Regions from separate parts of the Solibacillus sp. FSL R7-0668 genome, predicted to be linked through region 2. Evidence: riboswitches for the same ligand, from Rfam matches in the RefSeq annotation. Region 2 holds a riboswitch; the other holds the start of a gene.
What was found. Region 2 has a riboswitch for FMN ahead of MKX47_RS05960 (ECF transporter S component). Riboswitches for the same ligand answer to the same signal wherever they lie in the genome.
Positions count from the first base shown of each region.

Region 1: it holds a riboswitch for FMN, as region 2 does, so the genes downstream of both, ribE (riboflavin synthase) here and MKX47_RS05960 (ECF transporter S component) in region 2, are expected to answer to the same signal.

Region 1 covers NZ_JBBOUU010000001.1:1,630,430-1,643,188, reverse strand. The annotation lists gene ribH (6,7-dimethyl-8-ribityllumazine synthase) at 26-493, opposite strand; partial or broken gene ribB (3,4-dihydroxy-2-butanone-4-phosphate synthase) at 528-1,112, opposite strand; gene ribE (riboflavin synthase) at 1,125-1,757, opposite strand; FMN riboswitch at 1,946-2,079, opposite strand; FMN riboswitch at 2,246-2,380, opposite strand; gene MKX47_RS07905 (NUDIX hydrolase) at 2,536-3,054, shown strand; gene MKX47_RS07900 (hypothetical protein) at 3,099-3,380, opposite strand; gene MKX47_RS07895 (DUF402 domain-containing protein) at 3,447-3,971, opposite strand; gene MKX47_RS07890 (nucleotidyltransferase domain-containing protein) at 4,029-4,754, opposite strand; gene MKX47_RS07880 (nucleotidyltransferase family protein) at 5,189-5,740, shown strand; gene MKX47_RS07875 (MFS transporter) at 6,547-7,785, opposite strand; gene MKX47_RS07870 (LysE/ArgO family amino acid transporter) at 7,908-8,510, opposite strand; gene MKX47_RS07865 (aminotransferase-like domain-containing protein) at 8,610-10,058, shown strand; gene MKX47_RS07860 (DUF3841 domain-containing protein) at 10,154-10,681, opposite strand; gene MKX47_RS07855 (TerD family protein) at 11,045-11,620, opposite strand; gene MKX47_RS07850 (TerD family protein) at 11,638-12,255, opposite strand; gene MKX47_RS07845 (YceG family protein) at 12,339-12,759, opposite strand, start outside.
Region 2 covers NZ_JBBOUU010000001.1:1,264,056-1,276,814, reverse strand. The annotation lists gene MKX47_RS06000 (GGDEF domain-containing response regulator) at 1-623, shown strand, start outside; gene MKX47_RS05995 (response regulator transcription factor) at 645-1,007, shown strand; gene MKX47_RS05990 (ATP-binding protein) at 1,000-3,825, shown strand; gene glnA (type I glutamate--ammonia ligase) at 3,863-5,221, opposite strand; gene MKX47_RS05980 (MerR family transcriptional regulator) at 5,300-5,716, opposite strand; gene MKX47_RS05975 (MFS transporter) at 5,926-7,170, opposite strand; gene MKX47_RS05970 (YitT family protein) at 7,453-8,310, shown strand; gene brnQ (branched-chain amino acid transport system II carrier protein) at 8,359-9,693, opposite strand; gene MKX47_RS05960 (ECF transporter S component) at 9,917-10,492, opposite strand; FMN riboswitch at 10,736-10,912, opposite strand; gene MKX47_RS05955 (hypothetical protein) at 11,023-12,021, opposite strand; gene sigX (RNA polymerase sigma factor SigX) at 12,018-12,551, opposite strand; gene MKX47_RS05945 (ATP-binding protein) at 12,727-12,759, opposite strand, start outside.

The sequences.
Region 1 (12,759 bases), 370 kb from region 2:
CGTGTTGTCCTCTCACCCCTAGAATTTATTTGAAAAGTAGATTTAAGTTCGCCATTTCAATCGCTGAAATCGCGCTATCATAGCCTTTATTCCCGGCTTTTGTACCCGCGCGTTCAATCGCCTGCTCGATATTTTCCGTCGTCACAATGCCAAAAATAATAGGTACGCCTGTGTCTAAAGCCACCTTAGCAATCCCTTTTGCGGCTTCATTGCACACATAATCATAATGCGTTGTTGCCCCGCGTATTACCGTTCCAAGGCCGATTACCGCGTCATATTGCTGTGTCTCTGCCATTTTTTTAGCGATAAATGGCACTTCAAATGCACCTGGTACCCAAGCAATATCGATATTTGCTTCCTGTACATCATGTCGCTTTAAGCCATCCAGCGCACCCGATAATAGCTTGTCATTTATAAATTCATTGAATCGTCCTACAACAATACCAATTTTTAGTTCTGTCCCAATTAATTGTGCTTCAAAAATTTTTCCCATAATATCGCTCCCTTTATACCAATGATTGTGTGATATATTGCGTTAATTGTTCGATTGAAATAAGTTTCATGTCCCATTGTTCAGCCAATTTCTCTAATTGAGGCAGTCTTGCCATTGTGCCATTTTCGTTTAAAATTTCACAAATAACCGCCACTTCCGAACTATGACAAAGCTTAGCCAAATCAACGGCAGCCTCGGTATGACCACGTCGCACAACTACCCCACCTTCTTTTGCAATGAGTGGGAAAATGTGACCCGGCCGTTTAAAATCCTCAGCTACATTCGTTGCATCTAATAACGCAGTGACTGTCTCCGAACGTTCAAATGCACTAATACCTGTCGTCGTTGTTTTGTAATCAATACTTACGGTAAAGGCCGTCCCATGATGATCGGTATTTGTTTCAACCATTGGTGTGAGCGCAAATTTGTCTGCAATTTTTGTACTAATTGGCGTACAAATTAAACCTCGTCCATGCAGCGCCATAAAATTAATATTTTCAGGCGTTGCATGCTCTCCTAACATAATTAAATCGCCCTCATTTTCACGGTTTTCATCATCAACAACAATGATCATTTCCCCGTTTTTAAGCGCATCGATCGCTTCTTGTACTGTATTCATTTGTCCCTCTCCTTAAAATCCATTTCTAATTAGGAAATCGCGCGTCATATTGGAGGATCTGGCTTGTACATGTTGTTTCACATATTTACCAAGTAAATCCGTTTCCACATTGACTTGCTCCCCGACCTTTTTCATTCCAAGTACGGATTGATGATTGGTATGAGGGATCAGTGATACAGTGAGCGTATTTTTTTGTAGCGCAAAAATCGTTAAGCTTGTTCCATCCAGTGTAATCGAGCCTTTCAATATACAATTTTCAAGTAACTCATCCGCTACTGCTAGTTCTACATAAATTGCATTTGAAATAGCCTTCTTACTTTTAATGGTAGCGATTCCGTCCACATGACCACTGACAAAATGCCCACCAAATCGACCGTTTGCATGCATTGCTCGTTCTAAATTAACAGCCGCCCCTTTTTGTAGGGTTGATAAATTGGTAGCATGGAACGTTTCGGGCATCACATCTGCAAAAAAACGCTCACTTGAAAACTTATTTACCGTTAAGCAAACGCCATTAACTGCTATACTATCACCCAGTTGCACATCACTTAACACTTTGGCTGCTTTTATTTCGAGCTGCATCGCATTGGATTTTCTGTTTATGTTTTCAACTATTCCAATTTCTTCAATAATTCCTGTAAACAAACCTCTCACCTCATATCAATCATCATGAATAGTCAAAAATTTCACTTTATTATGTGGATGTCTTTGAAAAATTACTACTTTTCAAACCACAAAAAACCCCGTACGAAATGTGTCGGAGTTTGATGAGAGGTAAAATTGGCATCGTCAAATAAGACTTTTGATTGTATTTTTTCAAAAATCTCGCACAATGCTTCCTTCTCCCATCCAGACTATACTGTCGGCTTTGGATTCGCACCAAATCCTGCACACACAAGGTGGCTCGCGGGCTTAGAGTTACCTCATCACCGCCGATTAGGAATTTCACCCGACCCCGAAGGAAATGTATGAATTTGTGAAATCAAAAAAATCCCTATACACAGGGGTACAGGGATTAAATACATAGCCAAATAAGCCTCATTTTTTACATAAAAAATGGTGCGCGAATTTTTACCATACCAAAATGGGTATAGTAAAAAAGCTTTTTGAACAAAAATTTTCAAAAAGTGCTACGATTCCTTCTCCCATCCAGACTATACTGTCGGCTTTGGATTTACACCAAATCCTGCACACACAAAGGTGGCTCGCGGGCTTAGAGTTGCCTCATCACCGCCGATTGGGAATTTCACCCGACCCCGAAGGAAATTATTTAATTTCACATGCTATTGTAACATATCTTTTGAAAAAGAAAAGTTAATAGTAATAATTTTGCGATTTTATTTTCAATTTGCATGTAAATTCTAACGTTACTTGTAGTATAATAGCACTTCTATTACAAAATTTTACACAAGGAGAATCTTCGATGGAAAATTGGGATGTCTACGATCAACACCGCAATAAAACAGGAAAAATTATTACAAGAGGAAGCGAAATGGCGCCTGATGAATTTCATGTCGTTGTGCATGTATGTATCTTTAACAAACAAGGTGAAATGCTAATTCAACAGCGCCAACCCTTTAAAGACGGATGGCCAAACTTATGGGACGTTTCATGTGGTGGTAGCGCGATTACTGGCGATACTAGCCAACAAGCTGCTGCCCGTGAGCTATTTGAAGAATTAGGAATTACATACAATTTTGAAGCGATACGCCCACAGCTAACCATTAATTTTGAGCGTGGCTTTGATGATTATTATACAATTGAACATGAAGTCAATTTATCAGAACTTGTACTCCAGCCTGAGGAAGTACAAGCTGTGAAATGGGCATCAAAGGATGAAATTATTCAAATGATGCAGGAAGGGACGTTCATTCCATTTTATGAGCATTTTATTCATTTGTTGTTTGATATGCGCTACCAATATGGCTCCATACGGGAATAGGAAAAAGCTCGTGCAGTTGATCACCATGCGAGCTTCCACCCTTGTTATTTTGGAATAATGAAAAAATAACTATCCGTTATTGTATACTCATCGACACATTTTGTATTTTTCACTGTAAACGAAATAGTGGTCTCCGCATACTCTACTTGAATTATTAGCGAATCAAATTGTACATATAACAGTTTCATTTCCTCATTTGCGTAACGCTGCTGTTCTTTTAGACAATTTTTTAATAGCTTTAACTCTTCTGGTGTTGCGTTGCGCCTCTTCTCCTGCCTACTCTGTACTAATCGTGCTTCAATTTGCTCTTTCCTTAACACTGGCATTTTCTCACTACCTTTTGAATAAGATAAAGCTATGCTTCTCATCAAAAAGAGATTACGAACGCTCTTTTAATGGTTTTGATTTTCAAGTTTGTATACGAATTGATAAGATTGCTCTAAAAATCCATCGAAAGGAAATTCCTGATGATGGATTTTCTGAAGCAATCGTTCTTTCGAAAGTATCGCTTGCTCAATAACAGCTTGCGGGTAATTAAAATGTTTCAGATTATGGTCAAATTCATCCTCATCGACAACTTCCCACGTACCTGCTCGATTGACAATATCGATATCTAAATCAACAAATTTCACTACATTATCTTCAATCATCGGGGGCATACAAATATTGCAATAATATTGCACCTCGCCACTTCTTTCAATATCAATACAAACCGTATACCATTCATTTTTCGGGATAAATTCAATGGAATAATTGTCGTATTGAAACTCTTTGCCTTTCGTATGATGGATTAATTTTCTTCCTGGAGTGCTATATGCGATGACATAATTCTCATTTTGCTCAATGATAGTTGACGTCCATTCATAGTGCAGTTTCCCACCGTATTTTAGTACTTTTATAGCTAGGGACTTTTTCATATAATTTCACCTATTATTAATGTATTTTTTGAAAACTTATCATTTTGTTTTAGCGTGTTATCGTATTGCTTTCCCCATCGAAAAGCCCTCAAATAATCTTCCTCCATACGGTTCTAATACATTATCTACAAATACAATAATTTGTGTTTTGTCTTTCGTTTCATAATATAAATTAAATGCTTCAAAAAATTGAAATGCTAGCTGTTCATCATGTGCTTTCAATAAACGAAATACCCATTTAGAAGTTCCCACCCACTTACCATTTGCTCTTAAAATAAATTCACTAACAAGCTCTGCTAGCCTATTCACAATAAAAAGTTCTTCATGGATCTTTGTACACCCTATAAAATCATCCAATACATCTGTAATAAAATAGCGCTTGGTATCCATTGTTTGTAATGACCACTGCTGTGGACCGTTTTCTAAAATTTTCTGTGCGTGCTTTTTTATTGGCTCAACAATGCCATCATCTTTTATAACCATTCCTTCTACGAGCATTTTCTGTAATGATGGTATTGCCCTTTCATAATCCATAGTCAAATACTTTTTATATGATGTTAAATTATGTACAAACACTTCAATCGGCCATTCAAACTCAACAAATGATTCCCGATAAGAATTTTTCACTTCCTTATCGAAAATAACAATATCTAAATCAGATGTTGTAGTCGCTTCACCACGAACGACGCTACCTGCAAGTAACGCTGCTTGGCAGTATGAAAAATACTTTTCTACAAATTGGCTAGCTGCATTAAGCGGCTCTAAACTTTTGTTATTTTGCATAACTTTCCCCTCTCATCTACAAGCATAATCCGGTACTAAAATAAAGACGGGGGCATGATTATTGAATCTTATTTATCCAAAAGCAAAAGAATATAACTACCAGCACAAACAAATAAAGCAATTTGAGTAATTACATAAATTGAAAATTCAAATCGAGTTAATTTTCTTGCTCTCTTTGTTTTTATAAAATGTCTATAATAATAGATTGCGCATAGGAGTAGGACTACTGCTGATAGTTGATAAACATTTTCCAACAGGTTAACCAAAAAATCATCTCCCCAAAATATCAAAATCGTTTTAGCCAGTTAGTATCCACTTCAACAAAAGAGCACTTTCTCCTTCTTAAAATAAATAATTCCTCATTATGTAAAAATTGCTTTATCATTATTACAAGTACAAATATTCTAATGATAGTATTACAGGAGGCTAAATGAATGAAATTCGAATCAGAATTAATGAATCTTTTGGAGTCGGATAAAGCTCTTTTCTCCATTTTGAAAGCAGTAGAAACGCTAAATCTAAATGATTGTTGGATAGCTGCAGGCATTATTAGGAATAAAGTTTGGGATACATTACATAGTATGCAAACTGAAACCAACGATATTGATGTCATTTATTTCGATGAAAATGAACCATCAATTAATGCTGAAAAAATATTGGAAGCTAAGTTAAATACCATTATGCCCCATCTACCTTGGTCCGTAAAAAATCAAGCTCGTATGCATATAAAAAACAACTTACCACCTTATCATAGTTCATTTGAAGGCGTCGCGAACTTCCCTGAAACACCAACGGCAATTGCTGCTAGAATTAATCAAAATAAAATCGAAATAATGGCACCTTATGGATTACAAGATTTATTTACTTGTCAAGTAAGACCAACGCCAAATTTCACAAATAATTCACCTTTGCACCCTATCTTTTTAAATAGAATTCAAGAAAAAAACTGGGGACATACATGGAATAAGTTACAAATCATTACTTAATTGCGATGAGATTTTCATAGGAAAATGTGGATTGTATATAAGAAAGTGAAGAAATATCATCATTACTTGAGTTGGTTATTGAGGAATTGTTAACTTTTTCAAAGAAGGATAGCTAATTTCCATATTACTCAAAACGAGCATTTTTCAAAACAAAAATAGATAATTGAGTGTGTTTTTCTACTATGATTGTTTTTTATAGGAAAGGTTTTAAAAAAAATTTTGGGAAATCAAACGTATAATTTTAATCAAGATAACTTTAATCTGGAAAAGGATTTATTTTAACACAATGATAGTAGGATATTTTATTCGAAGAGCTAACTTTTGGACAAAGTTACATAATTGAAACAGCGCCATATTTTAGCCAAAACCGCTGCCTCGCGATAGCGCTAGCGGCAGCATTGAGTGCTTTTCATTTTATTAGAAGTTATATTTTAGTTTGGCGGGCCTTGCATGCGGCATTAAAGACAGTAGTAAAGGGAAATTCTAAAACACCTTTTAGAATTTCTCTTTACTCCCCGCAGAAGCAGGGTTCATACTCCTGTCACTTCGTTTTCGTCGCAAAATGTCATGCTCCTGTCGCTACGCTTTCGTCGCAGTATTTAAAGTCAGCCTATACGTTGCTGACTTTAAATATGCTGTCATGCCGTAGCCCGCCAAAAAGAAAACATACTGTACTTAATCCATTTATTGTTAGTAAAATTGCTCGATGTAAGTTCTTATATAAATAATGTTCCACTATCTGTGCGATTGTGGAACATCTCAAGTAGAAATATTAAACGATAGTACAAATCATCAATTCTACCTTTTCACCTTCTTTTCATAATCCATCCAACCAACAAGAGTAACGTTAACGAAATCAGCGCGCCACTAATTGACAGCAGCCCATAGCTCGTTTTAGCAACAATAAGCCCTGAAAGTAAACCTGCCGCTGCACCCGAAATCGCAATGAAAACATCAATTGTCCCCTGTACTTTAGCCCTTTCTGCAATCGTCGTATGATCTACAATTAACGCCGTCCCACTAATTAAACCAAAATTCCATCCCAGACCTAATAAAGCTAATGCAATAATAAGTAAAAGTAATGAATCAGTTGGCGCATAGGCTGCAAGTAATCCAGCTGACACTAATGTAATCGCAGCACCAATAATCATCACCGTACGTCCGAACTTATCTACTAGAACGCCCGTAATTAATGATGGGAAATACATAAAGCCAACATGGAAGCCAATGACTAAACCGATGCTTGTTAAGTTATGCCCATGATGTGTCATATGAATGGGCGTCATCGTCATAATCGCTACCATGACTACTTGTGTTAAAATCATGACAGTCGCACCAACAATAATGCCGTCTTTTCGTTGCGCTTGCGAAGAATCCATTACCATCGCTTGGCTAGAGGACTGATTTTGCTCTAACTGTTTGGCAATTTGTAACGGATCTGGTCGAAGCATTAAAAATAATGTTAAGCCCGCCAGTAAATAGGCAAACATCGATAAAATAAAGGGTCCTGCTAAAGCTGGCATATGTAAACTTTCCGCTACGTTCCCCATTGTGGAAATTAAGTTTGGTCCCGCAACTGCACCAAAAGTCGTCATCACCATCGTAGTACTAATCGCTTTTGCGCGCTGCTCTTTCGTTGCTAGATCTGTTCCTGCATAACGTGCCTGTAAGTTCGTGGCTGTCCCCGCACCATACACAAATAAAGCAATAAATAACAGGATGAGGTTATTTAAAATCGCTGCAAATATGACACCAAGTGCGCCAATGCCACCGACAAAAAAACCTGCTGACAAACCGATGCGCCTACCATATTTTTGTGAAATCTTACCCACCGTATAGGCGGTTACTGCAGACCCTAATGTAAACAATGCGGTTGGAACACCTGAAATTGAGCTATCCCCCGTCATTTGTTGTACGAGTAGTGCACCAACCGAAATACCCGCGGCCAAACCAGCACCGCCAAACATTTGCGATATGCTCACAACGACTAATACTCGTTTATACAATTTTTGGAGTGCCTCTCTCGACATTTCTTGAGTAGCCATTCTTCTCACACTCTTTTCTATGTAACGATTTGTTAGAATAGGTAAAGATTAATCAACCATTTCCTATTTGTCAATTTCTTAGGATATAATAGGTTCTTAGATACATAATCGAGTATGGCGCATTACATAAGCCCAATCGCTAAATAAATTGCCATCCCCAAAATAAAAATCGCTGAAAACTTATTAAAAACGGTCATAATAACCAATTGATTGCCGAATTTTTTTATACGAGAGCCGGCAATCATTAGCGCGAAAAACCAAAGCCACGACACAGCAATACAGGCTACAGTAAATAACACCAGCTCGTAGCCACTATATTTTAAAGCACTTGTACCAATCACTCCGACAATATCTAATATTGCATGTGGATTGAGTAGCGACACTGTTAAGGCAAATAAAATTTGCTTCTTCATCGGCAGTGCATTCGCTACATTTGCTTCTGTCGGCGTAGCTCGCCAAATCGAATAGCTCATATATAGCAAAAATAGAATCCCCGCTACCATTAGCATCATGCGAAGTCCCTCATACTGTAAAATAACGAGCGATAATCCATACACCGCAAGTAAAATAAGTACGGAATCACAAATAGCAGCCGTTAATGTAGCCGGCAATGCCCTTACAAGACTCGGCTGTGTTGCCCCCTGTGAAAAAATAAAGACGTTCTGCACGCCTAAAGGTAAAATTAAACCAAACGCTAAAATCACACCATGTAAAACTACTTCCATTCAACTCACTCCATTTCCCTTCTACTATAATTCGCTTTATAATAAAAGAAAACGACCAATTGGATGGCTATTTACCCAACCAATTAAGGGGGCTGCATTATGACTTGGAAACCAGACAAACAGCTATCAGTAACATTACATACGCAAATTGTCGATTGGTTCACCGCACAAATTACAAGTGGCGATTTCACTCCAGGGATGAAATGTCCACCGCAGCGTGTATTAGCGCTACAATTTGAGGTGAATCGCAGTACCATTAATACCGCTATAGAGGAGTTAAAGGCAAGAGGGCTCCTTGAAACTCGAATTGGTGCGGGAACATTTATTACAGAAAATCCATGGCAGCCGATGCTCACACATCCAAAATGGAATCAACATATCGAAGCAAGTGTACATAAACCAAATATTGATACGATTCAGCTCATTAATGACTATGAACAACGACTGGATATGATTCGTATCGGTACAGGTGAGCTGTCGCCCGAGCTATTACCGACAGCTCAGCTCGAACATTCATTACAAAAAATTGTTTTACAATCTAGAGCCATTGGTTACTCAGAGCCTCAGGGAAGTAAATCCTTGCGCGAAAGCTTATGTATTCACTTGAAAAAACGCGGCATTGAGACAACACCACGTAATATTTTAATTGTTTCTGGCGCACTACAAGCCCTTCAATTAATTGCGCTTGGATTATTAGAAAAGGGTTCGGTCGTTTTTCATCATAAGGCTTCGTATTTAAACTCGATTCATCCGTTCCAGTCTGCTGGGATGCAAATGGTTACAGTGAAGCCTCACAAGCAATTAAAACAAATTTTACAAATGGCAAAGAGAAATCGCCAAAGTCTTTATTACGCCATTCCTACGCTTGATAATCCAACAGGCCGAAACTGGTCTACGGAAGAAAAAACAACGGTATACGAGGCATGTAAGGAGCTATCGATTCCTATTATTGAAGACGATGTGTATTACGAATTACTTTTTGAACAGACCGAGGAACAGCCATTAAAGGCACTGGATCAAAATGGGCAAGTTTTATCGATTGGCAGCGTTTCAAAAACACTAAGCCCCGGACTACGCATTGGCTGGATTGTTGCCCCTGAAGCAGTAATTAAGCATTTAGCAGATATAAAAATGCAAACGGATTATGGTTCTAGCGCATTCTCCCAAGAGATTGTGACCTATTGGCTGACATCTGGCTTGTATGAACAGCATCTAGTGCAGCTTCGTAATCAATTAAAGCAGCGCGCAAAATTTGTTGAAGACTTACTCGAACAATACGTACAAGACATCGCTAGTTGGGAACAGCCAAAAGGTGGCTTTTATATATGGCTCCGATTCGATAAACCTGTAATAAACAAGGCACTTTTTTTAGAATTACTGCAGCATAAAGTGCTTATCAATCCAGGCTATATTTATCAGCCAAATGATTTTCATCATCTCCGTTTTTCTTATGCCTATGCAACCTTCGAACAGCTAGAAGAAGGCATAAAGATTTTAACAACGCTAGTCCAGTCAAAACTAACGCATAGCGATGAAAAAAACGGATGAATTTGCATTCGATGAGCTACCGCCTGTCCAGCGCTACGATGCCCTACGCCTGGATATGCGATAGTTTTTGAGTTATCTGCTAACCTGCAAGTACTCTATCTTGCTTTGAATTCCTTCATCACATCGATTTGACCTGTCTTTATTTTTCCTGTTACTCCTTGTAAATGATGCGGCTCCCCCCACATTTCAGAAGCCTTCAATTGATTCAGCTCAAAGATTAGCTCCCAACTTTTTCGAATTTCCTCCAAATTATAGACTTCATCATCTTCCTCCTCCAAGCTCATATAGCTATTATTTAACACCATATGCCATGCTTGAAAGTCACTCAACAAAACAGTATTGAAATGCAGCTCGACCATTAAAAGAACCCCTTGCTCGCCCCTTTCTAAATAACCAGACTCTCGCAAATCAGGTCGTTCTGTCCATAGCCAAACAGGATATTCCCCTCCATAATGTGGAATCCGTTTTTTCATTTGCGCCATCATCCAGTGATAGGGTTCCTTATAATCCTCATCAATAAAGGAAAAATCCCCTACCAAATAGCCTAATTTTTGCGCTTGATCCCACTTCGCTTTCGTTTGGATTGTCCAATAGGTTGTCAGCTTTTTATTTTCTGTAGCCATTATGTATACCACACCTTACTGTTAAATTATTACGATACATTTTATAGAATGTTAACTAAAAAATAGGGTAAACTAAGAAATAATTCAAAATAAAGGGGATTTTTGGGCGTTCGCAAATAAAACTCAAAAGTCGGAAATATCTCCTCACATCATAAAATCGAGCTCACCGCCGCCAGTCCATATTATACCAATACACTAAAAGAATGGAGTGGGTTCTATAATAATCTCGAGTGCATTTCTTGAACGAAAAAATCGACCACATAGCATTTCAGCTCCTTGTGGTCGATTGCTGTTATTCGTTCAAACTTTTAACATTTCCTCACCAATATACTTGGTCAAAAAATAGTCTTTAATTTTTATTACTTACCCTACTTGTAAACCAAAATCATTACATAATGCCGCTAAGCCGCCTTGGTAGCCAGAGCCAATTGCGGCGAATTTCCACTCACCGTTGTGACGGTATAATTCGCCAACAACAAGCGCTGTTTCGATTGAGAAATCTTCTCCTAAATCATAGCGGATTAATTCTGCTGATTCGTTGAATACACGAATAAATGCATTTGAAACCATGCCGAAGTTTTGACCGCGGGCTTCACCATCATGAATCGTAACAGCAAATGAAATTTTTTCGATGTTGGCTGGCACTGCCTGTAAGTCAACATAAACAACCTCATCGTCACCAGTTCCAGCACCTGTTAAATTGTCGCCTGAATGAACAACCGCGCCATTCGCTCCTGTTGTATTATTGTAAAAGACAAAACCTTCTGGACCTGATACCTTACCATTTCCTTCTAATAAGAAAATTGAAGCATCTAAATCGAAATCTTTTCCGCCATCATATTTATTCGTATCCCAGCCTAAACCAACATTTACCTTTGTTAATCCTGGGTTTGACTTTGTTAAATCTACTTTTTGACCTTTTGCTAATGAAACGACCATGTTCATTTCCTCCTCAATTATGCTTGATATTTTTTAATAACTTCACTTAATGAATTATCCTTTGTGCCTGTACCAATTGCAGCGAATTTCCAATCATTTTCATGTCGATAAATTTCGCCTGTAATTAATGTTGTTTGACCTGAATAATCATCAGATAAATTATATTTTAATAATTGCTCATTCGTTGACACATCCACCACACGAATAAAGGCATTGTGAATCATACCAAAATGCTGCTGACGTTCTGCAGCTTGGTAAATATTCACAACGAAAATTAAACGATTATACTCTGCTGGAATCGACTTTAACTCAATGACAACTTGTTCGTCGTCCCCTTCACCAGCACCTGTTAAGTTATCGCCTGAATGGGTAACTGCCCCGTTTGCCCCGCTTAAATTTCCAAAATAGATAACATCCTGCTTACCTGATAATCGGTCATCTTTTAAGAGAATCACGGAAGCGTCACAGTCAACATTCGCCGCTTTTGAGCCACCCCCTCCAAATAGACCACCGAATAATCCACCGCTCGACTTTTGTTGAACGGGATCCCAGCCTAGCCCTACTCTAATTTTATTTAATCCTGCATTGCCTTTTGTCAAATCAACTCGTTGACCCTTTTGTAAATTAACTGTCATATCGTATCCTCCTGGTAGCTATGATTGTACAGCCTATTGTTAGTTTATAGTTTTTATATTGAGAACTCAAATAATCATTTCCATTACTTCAATTTTTTTGAAATACGGTCGAATAATGTTTTTATGTCTAGTTTCCGTTCTATTGCTTCTTTTACTATAGGGGCGTTTAGCGTTTTGTTCAGTGTTTCATCAAAGCTTATTTTTTCGAGACGATGTGTATGAAGCAGCTGCTCGGTAATATAGTGCTCAATACTACGCGAAGCACCTGGGCTACAAATGACAACATCAAACCCTAGCATGCTCGCAAACAATAACAGCACGGCATCTTGACGTTGCATTTGTCCGCTTCCTTCTTCTTTAAAAATAAAGATCATCGGGTTCAAATAACTATAGTCAAATTGCTGATACAGCCGAATCAATTCTTCAGGGATGAGCATCAGTTGCCCAAATAAATATTGTGCTTGCTCTGCTTTCGTTTGCTGCGGTAATGGTTTAATATAGTCG
Region 2 (12,759 bases):
AAATCGAAAAGATTCGTAAGGCAATGTTCAAAAAGGAATTCATGGCGAATGGCGTTCCATTCAACGTAACTTTATCTGCAGGCTTAATCGAGGTGAGCCCAACGCATTCTCACCCTAAAAAGATGCTAGAAAAGGCCGATCAAGCACTTTATGACGCTAAACAATCAGGCAGAAATCGCTCGGTCATCTTTGATAGCATTGCTGATGTAGTCACAAAGAAAGTAAATATCAAAATTATTGTCATTGATGATGTATTCATTATTCGAAACATGGTGGCCAACTTCTTCAAAAATTGGACAATCGATGAACGCTTCGAAATTGAAGTGCTGGAATTTAGCAATGGGCTTAGCTTCTTAAATTCAAATTGGTATAACGCCAATTCGAAATACATTATTTTACTTGATGGCATGATGCCGAAGATGGACGGCCTTGAAGTGCTGAAAAAAATTAGAGAATCCCATACATCGAATGAAGTGATTGTCTCGATGCTAACGGGAAGAAAAGGTAATGAACATGTTGTTGAGGCATTAAAGCTTGGGGCGAATGACTATATCGTGAAGCCTTTCAATATTACCGATGTTTCGAATCGCATTCACAATTTAATCAACCGAATGTTTTTATAAACCGCAGAAAGAGGTATATTTATGAAAAAAATATTAGTAGCAGATGATGAAGAAATTTTAAGAATGCTCATTTGTGATACATTAGAGGATTTAGGCTATGAAATTGACGAGGCCGAGGACGGACTAGATGCCCTTACTAAAATCAATCAACAGCCCTATGATCTTGTTATCTTAGATTATATGATGCCGAATTTGACAGGGCTTGAGGTCATTGAGCGCATTCCATCAGAGGTGAAGGATAGCACACCGATTTTAATGCTTACTGCTAAGGCGCAGGAGTCGGATCGTCAAATCGCATTAGATAAAGGAGCAAACTATTTCGTCTCTAAGCCCTTTAGTCCGATTGAATTAATGAGCTTAGTGGAGGATATATTAGATGCCTAATTCTTTTCCATTGCTCGAAAAAAATATTCGCAATCAATTTTTGAAAATGCTTCTATCGTTAATCATCATTTTCTCAACGATTATGATTATTTTTATATTCTATGTAAAAGCAACTAACGATAGTTTAAAAGCCGAAATTGAAGCTGTCAGTGGAAAAGCCGAAGTTGTCGATGGTTTAGCCGATACATACAACGGTATCATGTTTAGAGCCCGAGGGTATTATGCATTTCAGGACCCAAACGAACTGAAGCTATTGTATGAAAATATAGAAGAGTTCGAAGATTATTTACAGCAATTTTCAAAACTCTCTCTTACAGATGAGGAAACAAAATTATACGAGGAATTAGTGACATTTAATGAAAATTATCAAACTGTTATTTTGCCAAAAGCATTAAGCTATGTTGAGGCAAACGATTACGAAGCATTACGTAAACTATCAAGTGGTGGTGCAAATGAGCTTGTCAATCAGATTATTGCCTTTACCAAAACCTATGATAATAAAACTGAAGTCCACTTAAACGAGCTATTCTCAAAAACAGTAGAGAAGGCACAGCAATTTTCGATTATTGCAATTTTATTAGGGGCACTCATTGTCTTTTTGGTTGCCATTATTATGCGCCGCGTGCTGTCCAATGTCATTCAACCAATCGAACAATTAACAAATGCTACCAATGAATTAGCTTCCGGCCGTTTTGTTAATCTTGACAATCTCGTAACGAAGGAAGACGAATTAGGCATATTGGCCAACTCATTTTATAAAATGACGCTGTCCATTCAAGAAAAAGAAGAAGTGCTCACAACACAAAATGAAGAGCTCGTTGCCCAGCAAGATGAACTGCAAGGAAATCAAGAGCAACTACAGCGTTCACTCGATCAATTACAATTGTATAACGAGTTAAATCATGTTTTAACTTTTACACTAGATAAACAACAGCTCCTAAAAAATTTACATGATTATTTAACAGATATTTATAAATTTGATACGAGTATTTTGCATTTTATCGAAGGTCATGTCTATGTTTCCAAAGGATTGTCTGAGCAAACAACCGAGCAGTTAGTTAACAATCTAAATAAGGATAAGCAAGTTCGCTTAGAGGAAGAAAAATCCTTTGTCATTACACGTGAAATCCCGATGAATATTCAAGAAATCGCACAAGAACACTATTATTGCTATGACCTTTACTCCTCTATTTTAAATTCAGAGGGGCGTCTTGTAGCGGTATTAATGGCCACGCGCGAGGGCTATCCATTTACAAAGCAAGAAATTATGGAATTAAACGGCTTAATGAATCGTGTATCCATTGCTTTTGAACGGATTCATATGTATGAAGAGGTGGAGCGCTCTAGACAGCTCAACCAAAATATTATCGATACTGTAAACGAGGGCATTCAACTCGTTTCTGTTTCTGGCGAGGTGGTATTAAATAATAAGGCATTATCGAAAATCATCGCTCCACATAACCCTTTACATGAAAATAATGATTCCGAACACGTATCATTGAAGCATTTCCAATCGATTTGCGATCAGCCTGATGAGTTGGCACAGTTTTTCACAGAAGCCATTGTGGAGGACTTTTCGGATACACGGACGTTCCGATATTCCATTTCACAAAATACGCCGGTATTCGTCGAGGTATATGCAACAAGTGTTTACAAAAGCGATGAAAAGATGGGCACGATGTTTGTTCACCGTGATATTACAAGAGAATACGAAATCGATCAAATGAAATCTGAGCTCGTCAGCACTGTCAGCCATGAGCTGCGTACGCCATTATCAAGTGTTCTTGGCTTTACAGAGCTATTATTAGCAAAAGAGCTAAAACCTGAACGCCAAAAAAAATATATCGAAACCATTCATAAAGAGGCGGTTCGTTTAACAAATTTAATTAATGATTTCTTAGACTTACAAAGAATGGAATCCGGTAGACAGCAGTATACGATGCAACCATTATCGATGGACGAAATGGCGATTGACATAGTTAACCGTTTCCGTCACGAGCAAAAGCATCATGTCCATTTAATCGACAAAGCCAAACATGTGAATGTTGTCGGCGATCAAGAGCGACTCGTTCAATTATTCATTAACCTAATTGGGAATGCCATCAAATTCTCCCCTGCAGGTGGCGATGTAACGATTACACTTGAAAATATTAATCAGATGCTACAAGTTCGTATTAAAGATCAGGGCATCGGGATTCCAGAAGATGAAATTCCAAAGCTATTCCAGAAATTTAAGCGAATTGACAATACATCTAGACGAAAAATTGGTGGTACAGGACTAGGGCTTTCCATTAGTAGAGAAATTATTAAAAAGCACGGCGGGGACATTTGGTTAGAATCGGAAGAAGGCAATGGGACAACTGTTATCTTCAATCTACCACTCAATCAAATCAAGCCCTTCAATACAAGCTTTGAAGAAAATGAAATCGAAATTCAAACCGGTTTAAATGTCATGATTATTGAGGACGACTTGAGCTTGGCATTACTTTTATCAGAAGAGCTTAAAAGTAAAGGCTTCACTGTCATCTATCATGATAATCCGAAAAGAGCATTTGAAGAAGCCCTTCAAACACCTCTTGTTGGCATCATCATCGATTTAATGCTTGGAGACGATATTACGGGTTGGGACTTAATCGCGCAGCTAAAAGAGCGCGAGGAAACGAAAAATATTCCAATTATCATTTCTTCTGCATTAGATGAATCACGGGAAAATGTAGAAAAATATAAAGTGGAAAAATATTTCACAAAACCCTATCCTCCTGAAGAACTTTCAAAAGCATTAGTAGCCCTATTGCATCAAGGAAATGAAATACGGTAAAAAAAGCGTTGGAGCCAATCACTCCAACGCTTTTTCATTAATACATCTTCATATATTGGTCACGTTCCCACTGTGTAACGGTTGTGCGGAACATATCGAACTCTACTTCTTTCGCTTCCTTGAAGTTTGCATAAATATGATCACCTAACGCATCAATGATTACTTGGTCTTTTGCTAATGTGGCTAATGCTACATCTAAAGAACCTGGTAAGCTATCAATCCCATTTATCGCGCGCTCCTCGGCATTCATCACATAGATGTTGCGATCAATTGGTGCTGGTGGCTCGATTTCGTTTTTCACGCCATCTAAACCCGCTGCTAAAATGACAGCCATCGCTAAGTAGGGATTTGCCGATGGGTCAACTGAACGTAATTCGATACGAGTTGATAATCCACGTGAAGCCGGAATACGAATTAATGGTGAACGGTTTTGTGCTGACCATGCCACATAACATGGTGCTTCATAGCCTGGTACTAAGCGCTTATAAGAGTTGACAATTGGATTTGTAACAGCCGTGAAACCTTGTACGTGCTTTAATACACCCGCCATGAAATGTTTCGCTGTTTTTGATAATTGTAAGTCTGCCCCTTCATCCCAAAATGCGTTTTTGTCGCCTTGGAATAATGATAAGTTAAAGTGCATGCCCGAACCGTTCACACCGAATAATGGTTTTGGCATGAATGTGGCATGTAAGCCGTGTTTACGTGCAATCGTTTTAACAACTAATTTAAACGTTTGGATGTTATCACATGCTTCTACTGCGTTTGCATATTTAAAATCAATTTCGTGCTGACCAGGAGCTACCTCATGGTGAGACGCCTCAATTTCAAAGCCCATTTCTTCAAGCTCTAATACGATATCGCGACGGCAGTTTTCTCCTAAATCTGTTGGTGCTAAATCGAAGTAACCGCCATCATCATTTAATTCTAAAGTCGGCTCGCCCTTTTCATCTAATTTGAATAAGAAAAACTCTGGCTCTGGCCCTAAGTTGAAGCCTGTGAAACCAAGTGCTTCCATTTCCTTTAACATCCGTTTTAAGTTTGAACGAGGATCCCCTTCAAATGGCGTACCATCAGGACGAGCGATATCACAAATTAAGCGTGCTACCTTCCCTTTTTCAGCTGTCCAAGGGAAAATCATGAAACTATCCAAGTCTGGGCGTAAGTACATGTCAGATTCTTCAATACGTACAAAGCCTTCGATTGATGAACCATCGAACATCATTTTATTATCTAACGCTTTTTCTAATTGGCTTACTGGAATTTCAACATTTTTAATTGTACCTAAAATATCTGTAAATTGTAGACGAATAAACTTCACGTTTTTATCCACAACGATTTTTTGGATGTCCTCTTTTGATAACTTACTTGTTCCATTTACCACTATATTTGTCATACTTCAACACTCTCCTTTTTAATGGTTATTGCTCATTTATCCATTACCTTAGGCGTTCTTAGCCTGAGTTCCTTTGATTCAGCCAGGATTTGAACCCCGCTGAATCAAGTTAGATTGGAAGAAACGCGATAAGTCACCTTGTCGTAGCGAAGTTTTTTTAGCTGCCTGCGCCTGCTGCATTTCCTCGCGTAATATGGAGCGTAATTCTGCATCCGACATTCCAATAACGTCAGAATTTCTAACATAAGTATTATTTCGCATCGCAAACACCTTTTTAATGCCCGCCATATTAATGCCTTGTTCTAGTAATTCTCTAATTTCTAGTAACGCATCGATATCATCTAAAGAAAACATCCTCCTGTTCCCTTCTGATCTGGCAGGGATGATTAGCTCGTGTTCTTCGTAGTAGCGAATTTGTCTAGCCGTTAATTCGGTTAATTGCATGACCATGCTTATTGGCAATAACGGCATTGCTCTTCGAAACTCTCGACTCATCAGCTCGCCTCCCTTTCTTGATTATTACTTTAAAGCAACGTAAGATAATTTGTCAATTTAATGTTATAAAAACTAACATATTGTTTTTAGATGGATTTCATCTCAGTTTTCGAATGTTTTTCAGAAATATTCAGCTGATTCACGTGAGATTTCTAAACAAAAAAAGCCATTTACTATATGATTACACGTAGTAAATGGCTTTCCATTGATTATTCTGTTTTCATCGTTGGTTTTCCCGCTTCAATTAATGCCTTGCTTAACTTGATACAGACAGTGACAATTAACATCGCTACACCAGTCCCAATAAGAAGCTGCTCAACAGAAACAATATCCGCTAAAGGCCCGAACACTAACATCCCAAGCGGCATCATCGACGTCGAAATCATCCCAAATACACCAAATACACGACCCAAATAATCCGAATCCACTTTTTCCTGTATGATCGTCATCGTTGGTGTGTTGAAAATTGGCATCGATAAACCGAAAATCCCCATTGCTACTAAGTACAATGTAAAAATTGGTAACACACCTAGTAGAATGGTACAAATACTCATGATAACTCCAGCAAACATCATTGTGTAAATGCGGTTCTTAAAGCCACCCCAAGCAGCAATAATCCCACCACCAATCATCATCCCGACTGAAAAGGCAATCTCAATCGCCGTTAAACGCCAAATATCATCCCCAAATGTTCGCGTCACTTGTAGTGGCGTTAAAAATGCAGCGGGCGCCATCATGACAAACAACAGTGCAAAGAATACAAAAAAGCTTTTTAAAAATGGATGCTTGCGAATATAGTCAATCCCCAATTTAAAATCTTGTAAGTAACCAATTGGTTCATTACTCGCTGCCTTTTTATGCAACGGAATTTTTAACAATGTAACAATCACAACAATCGCAATTGCAGCAGTAATTACGTCAATAAAAAAGATTACTTGCATTGTCGTTAGAGTCAACAGCGCTGCACTAACCATTGGCGAAACAAACATAATGATTGCCTGAATCGTGCCATTGATACCATTCACACGCATTAAGTGCTCTTCTGGCACAATTTGAGGTAATATCGCACTGACAGCAGGTGTTTGAATTCCCGTACCAAGTGCCCTAATCACCGCCATAACGAATAATAACCAAATCGAGTCATAGCCCATCAAAAATAAGATAGCCAAAATCAATGTCGATACAGCAATCATTCCATCCGCATAAACAATCAATTTTTTACGACTATAGCGATCTGCCCATACACCCGCTACTGGCGACAGTATAAATGTCGGGATAAAGCCACAAATAATATAAATTGTCATCATCATACCGGATTGTGTTGATAGCGTGATATACCACATCATTGCATATTGTACGAGCGATGAGCCAAATAGCGAAATGGTTTGGCTACTTAAAAATAATGTAATGTCACGTTTCCAAGTTAAATTGTGTACCGCATTTTCTTCTGTCATGTTAAATACCTCTTCTCTTCTCGCACTATTCCCTTACTTTATTTTATCAATGCACCATCTTACAATACTATATTTTATTGTTCATAAAACATTTTTTACCAGAGAAATTTTGAAATAATCGATTCTTTCATTCTAGTTCATTTACCAAAAATAGGTGTAATATCAAATAATTCTTATCCGTTTTCTTTTTTGAGCATAAATTCCCGTCATTCAGAGCAACAGAAAGAAATCACCTCGGTATTCATGTATAATTATTAGCAGGAGTTGGTCAGGAGGAGATTTATGAAAAAACATCAAATATCGAAATCACTTACACAAAAATTTTTCATTATCCTAGGCGGATTAATCGCCGCTTATGGTTTAGAGGCTGTTTTAATCCCAAATAATGTATCTGATGGTGGGGTTACAGGAATTAGTATCGTAATATCACAACTAACACCGCTTTCACTCGGGATACTAATTGCTGTACTCAATATTCCATTTATTTATTTGGGGTATAAGCAAATTGGTAAAAGTTTTGCCATTAATTCCGTTATCGGGATTATTTCCTTAGCAATCGGTACGTCATTAATGCACCATGTTCCTACAATCATTAAAGGAGATGCGCTTCTTGTAACGGTTGCAGGTGGTATTATTATCGGCTTCGGTATGGGGATTGCTTTACGTAATGGCGGGGCATTAGATGGGATTGATATGCTTGCCGTCTTACTTTCTCGTAAGTTACCATTCGGTACAAGTGATTTAATCTTATTTTTAAACTTCTTTGTCTTCATTATTGTCGCTACCGTATTCGGCTTCAAAGGCGCATTATTATCGGCTATCGCTTATTACATCGCATCTAAAGTCATCCTAATTGTAGAAGAAGGTTTAAGCGGTTCGAAATCATTTAAAATTATTACTACCGAACCGGTCAATATGGTCGAAACGATTCGCGATCGCCTTGGTCGTAGCGCAACGATTAATACCGTTCAAGGTGCTTATTCGAACCAGGAATTCAAAGAAATTACATGCATTATCAACCGTATGGAAGAAAGTAAAATGAAAACAATTATCCGCGAAATTGACCCATCAGCATTTGTAACCGTTTATGAGGTAATCGAAGTTAAAGGCGGGAACTTCCAAAAACGGGATGTACATTAATCCCTCAAAAAAACAAGCGCGAACGTATCCATCCGTTCACGCTTGTTTTTATTTAAATAATGTTATCAAATAACCAATGACCGCGCCCACAATAGCAGGAACAATCCATCCTAATCCAATCGAATAAAACGGCAACAAATCGGCATAAATCTCCGCTAAACTCGTTAAGAAGCCTACTTCAAAAGCCGGCACACTTGCCACTAATGCATTGTAGCCATCAATTAAACTAATAAAGAAAGTAAATAACATCGCCACCGCAAATACCTGCTGCTTATATTGAAATAGCGGTCCTACTAACGCTAATATAATAAGCACAATTGCAAGCGGATATAAGAACATTAATACTGGAATCGCATACGTAATAATATTCGTTAAGCCAAAGTTAGCAATTGTAAACGACACCACGCAAAGAACAATGACAAACGTTTTATAACTAATTTTCGGAAACACCTCATGGAAAAATTCACTACAAGCTGTAATTAACCCTATACTCGTCTTCAAACAGGCAAGCACGATAATAATCGCTAATAAAATCGCCCCATACGAACCAAAATAATGATCCGCTACTGCTGCGAAAATTTGTCCACCATTATCAAACGTACCAATCACCGTCACACTAGAGGCACCCATATAAGCAATCAACCCATAAATCAGCATCATTAAGGCCATGGCAAAAATACCTGATTTCCACGTTGCTTTGGCAATCTCTTTTTTATCCGTGATGCCTGCGCGTTTAATCGCATTAATGACGATAATCCCGAATGCCAGTGACGCAAGGGCATCCATTGTATTATAGCCTTCTTTAAAGCCCGTCATAAACGCTTCGTTAATATAGCTACCCGCCGGCTCTACAAAGCTCCCCATCGGCGAAAATAGACTAATGCTAATTAAAATAAATAAAAATAGCAAAAACGCCGGAGTTAAATATTTCCCAATCACATCCATCACTTTCGCTGGATTCAATGAAAAATAAAACACGATAGCAAAGAACACAAAGCTAAAGACCGCTAGCCAAATTTTCATTTGTGACGGATCAATAAACGGTTCAAACCCTACAACGAATGGCACTGTCGCTGTACGTGGAATCGCAAAGAACGGACCAATTGTTAAGTAAAGCGCTAATGCAAAAACTACCCCAAATAACGGATGAACTTTGCCCGCTAAATCACGTAGGCCATTACTTCCCGATAGACCAATCGCCAATATCCCTAAAAACGGTAAGCCGATTGCCGTTACTAAAAACCCTGTTAATGCTAGCCAATAGTTCGTCCCGGCTAGCTGCCCCATTTGAATAGGGAAAATTAAATTTCCTGCCCCAAAAAACATACCGAACAGCATCGTACCAATCACTGCGTATGTTGAAAATGGTATTTTTTTCTCCATTTCATTCGCTCCTATGATGTTTTTCTATGTTGTCTAATAATGTGAATATATCGATTCTTTCAACAATAGTCCTAATAATAACAGGCTATCGCATTGAATTCAATAGCAATTTGTTATTATTAACCGCTCTTACTACAATGCTATCCACCTATTATCAAAGGAATAACAAAAAAGCTATAGCATACAGTAGGTTCCTGTATGTCTATAGCTTTTCATCTGTTTATTAAAGTGAATATTGTTTACGTTGATTTTCAATCCATGCGCGCATTGTCCGATAAAGCATTGTGACCACAACTAACATAATGATCCCTTTGACAATGTTAAATGGCAAAATCCCTAAAACAATCGTTTCATACATATTATATTCAAAGCCTAGTAAATACGTGTAAAGTGGTAAAAACGCGACATAATTTAATACCGCCATACCTAGTGACATGACGACAGTCGAAACAACTAGGCCTGACATTAACCCTTTCACTGAAGGGAATTTTTTATAGATAAAGTACGCTGGTAAAATGAATAATACACCTGTCGCAAAGTTGGCCATATGACCTACTGGAATTCCCTCTGGCGTACCAGTATAAATCCAATCAAGCACATTTTTTACAAGCTCGACGATAATACCAGCTACCGGTCCCATTGTAATCGCCGCAATTAATGCTGGCACATCACTGAAATCGATTTGTAAAAACACTGGGAACCATGGTAGTGGGAAATTTAATAGCATCAATACGAATGATACCCCACTAAGCATCGCAATTGTTACGAACGAGCGTAACTTTAAACTTCTTTTTTGCATTTGCACTCTCTCCTCTTTGCTGATTCAGTCTCGCAAGAAGAAAGGACGATCCACACCATCTCATGAAAAAACCCTTATGCAAAATAAGCATAAGGGAGAAATAGGCACACTTAAATAAGAGTCTATTCGCATGTTTGTAGTCTATCATTCTTTTTGCGTACACAAAAAGAATAGCACCCATTTATATAAGCGGATACATTGGTACTACAAATACGCGACATTTTCATAAAATGACGACCGTACCTTCATCTTCTCCCATCCAGACTCTACTGTCGGCTTTGGAATCACACCAAATCCTGCACACAAAAATGTGGCTCGCGGGCTGAAAAAGCTTTGACGCAACGTCCTCCAAGTGAATGGTCAGAGGTTGACACTTTTATTACCGCCGGTCGGGAATTACACCCTGCCCCGAAGATGAATCAATATGAAATTTTCGTAAAGTATAAATAACTTTACTACAATTTCTATTATAAAATAAAAAACGGAATTGTAAAGCCCTTTGCTTACAATTCCGAGTAAATTCATTTGAATTATTGAAAGTTATGAAATACAATATTGGCGGCAATCGGCTTTTCTAAAGGGCTTTTAAAGTCAAAACCACTCCAATTCTCTTGCACAATTTGCTCAAATTTAATTTGCTTATTAAAGCTTGCCGCTGTTAAAAGCATGCCTTCAATCATCCGCATCGCAGCTGTTGGCTCAAATTGCGTTAAATCCAGTGGCTGATCAAATGTAATTGTGACGATATCTTCATTTACATCTGTATGAAATGTCACTTCTGGTAAAATGACCGTTTGATAGCTTTCATTTACTTCAATCGTCATATTGCTCAATGCATCTTCAACGGTTGAATAGCTCATATGGAGATTCGGACTTAAATAAGAGGAGCCATCTTCTTTTTGATAGGCAACATAATTATTTGAGCCCTGTTGATCTTGTAATGGTTGATAGCCGCTAAAGCCTAAAGCCGTTTCATCTATTTGTGATGCAAATGCTTCATATAATTGCTGTTTCGTTGGATGCTCTGTACCCGTATTATTGACGACGACCTCATTTGGAATTAAAAAGCTTACGGGTATACTTTCTGCTCCATCCAATAAGCCTACTTCAAATAGGGTAACCCCTTCTAATTGCGATTCGTACACAAGTGTTTGCTGTGCCGCTGCATCGAACACTGCTCGAGTTGACATCACTGCTGATTCATCGTTAGCCATTTCTGCTTCCATAGCTTCACTTTTTGATTCTATTTTAACTTCATCATGTGCACGATTATCCATTGAAATGGAGTTCTGCCCGATAAATTGAGCGCCTACTACTACTAAAATAAATAATGAGGCAATCGAGGCGATTAATGGCGTCCAGCGAATCCCTCTTCTCGCTGATTTTTGCTGTTGAGGCGGTTGTTCATTAAATACCCCTTCATCGATTAAGCGCTGTAATACTTCATCTTTTGTTCGATGATCGGTTACTTTTGGTGCTTGTTTGAAAAGGTTTTCTAAATCTTCTTCTTTCCACGGCTCTTTGTTCATAATGAATTCGCCCCCTTTCCATCTTGCTGCTCCATTAGTAAGCGTAAATTCTTTAAAGCCCGATGCTGTGTGGTTTTCACTTTTCCTTGCGTCCAGCCTAGTATTTCAGCAGTCTCCTGAATTGACAACTCTTGTATAAAACGCATAATCACGACCATTTTTTGATCGCCTGTACATTGCTCAAGCGCTTCTAGCAGCTGTCTCATTTGTTCACTAAATTCAACAGACTGTTCAGGTGATGGGCTAGATGATACGAGCTGCTCCGTCTCCCAATCAAAAGCGGTAAATGCATGTTTGTCCCGAACTTGCTTTTTCCGAAAGTAATCGATCGCAACATTTTTTGCGATGGAAAAGAGCCAGGTTTTCTCACTGCTTTTCCCTTCAAAGCGATCATAGGCATTCAACACCCTTATATAAACTTCATGTGAGAGATCCTCAGCAGCTGTGCGGTTCTTCACTAGATAAAACAAAAAATTAAAAACATCTTGATGATACGAAGCGTATAATCGATGGAAAATGGATTGTTGCACCCATCCCACCTCCATTTCATTAATTTGTCGTTTCAACACTATAAAAGTTACATTCTGCATTAAGTTTATCGTAATTATGGTAAGTTTTATAGATATTGAACGATAAAAAATTAAATTCACCATTCAATTATAAATGGTGAATTTAAAAAGTAGCATTCATTCAACTACCACGTATTTAATTAAGCGGCAAATGGAATGTAAACGTCGT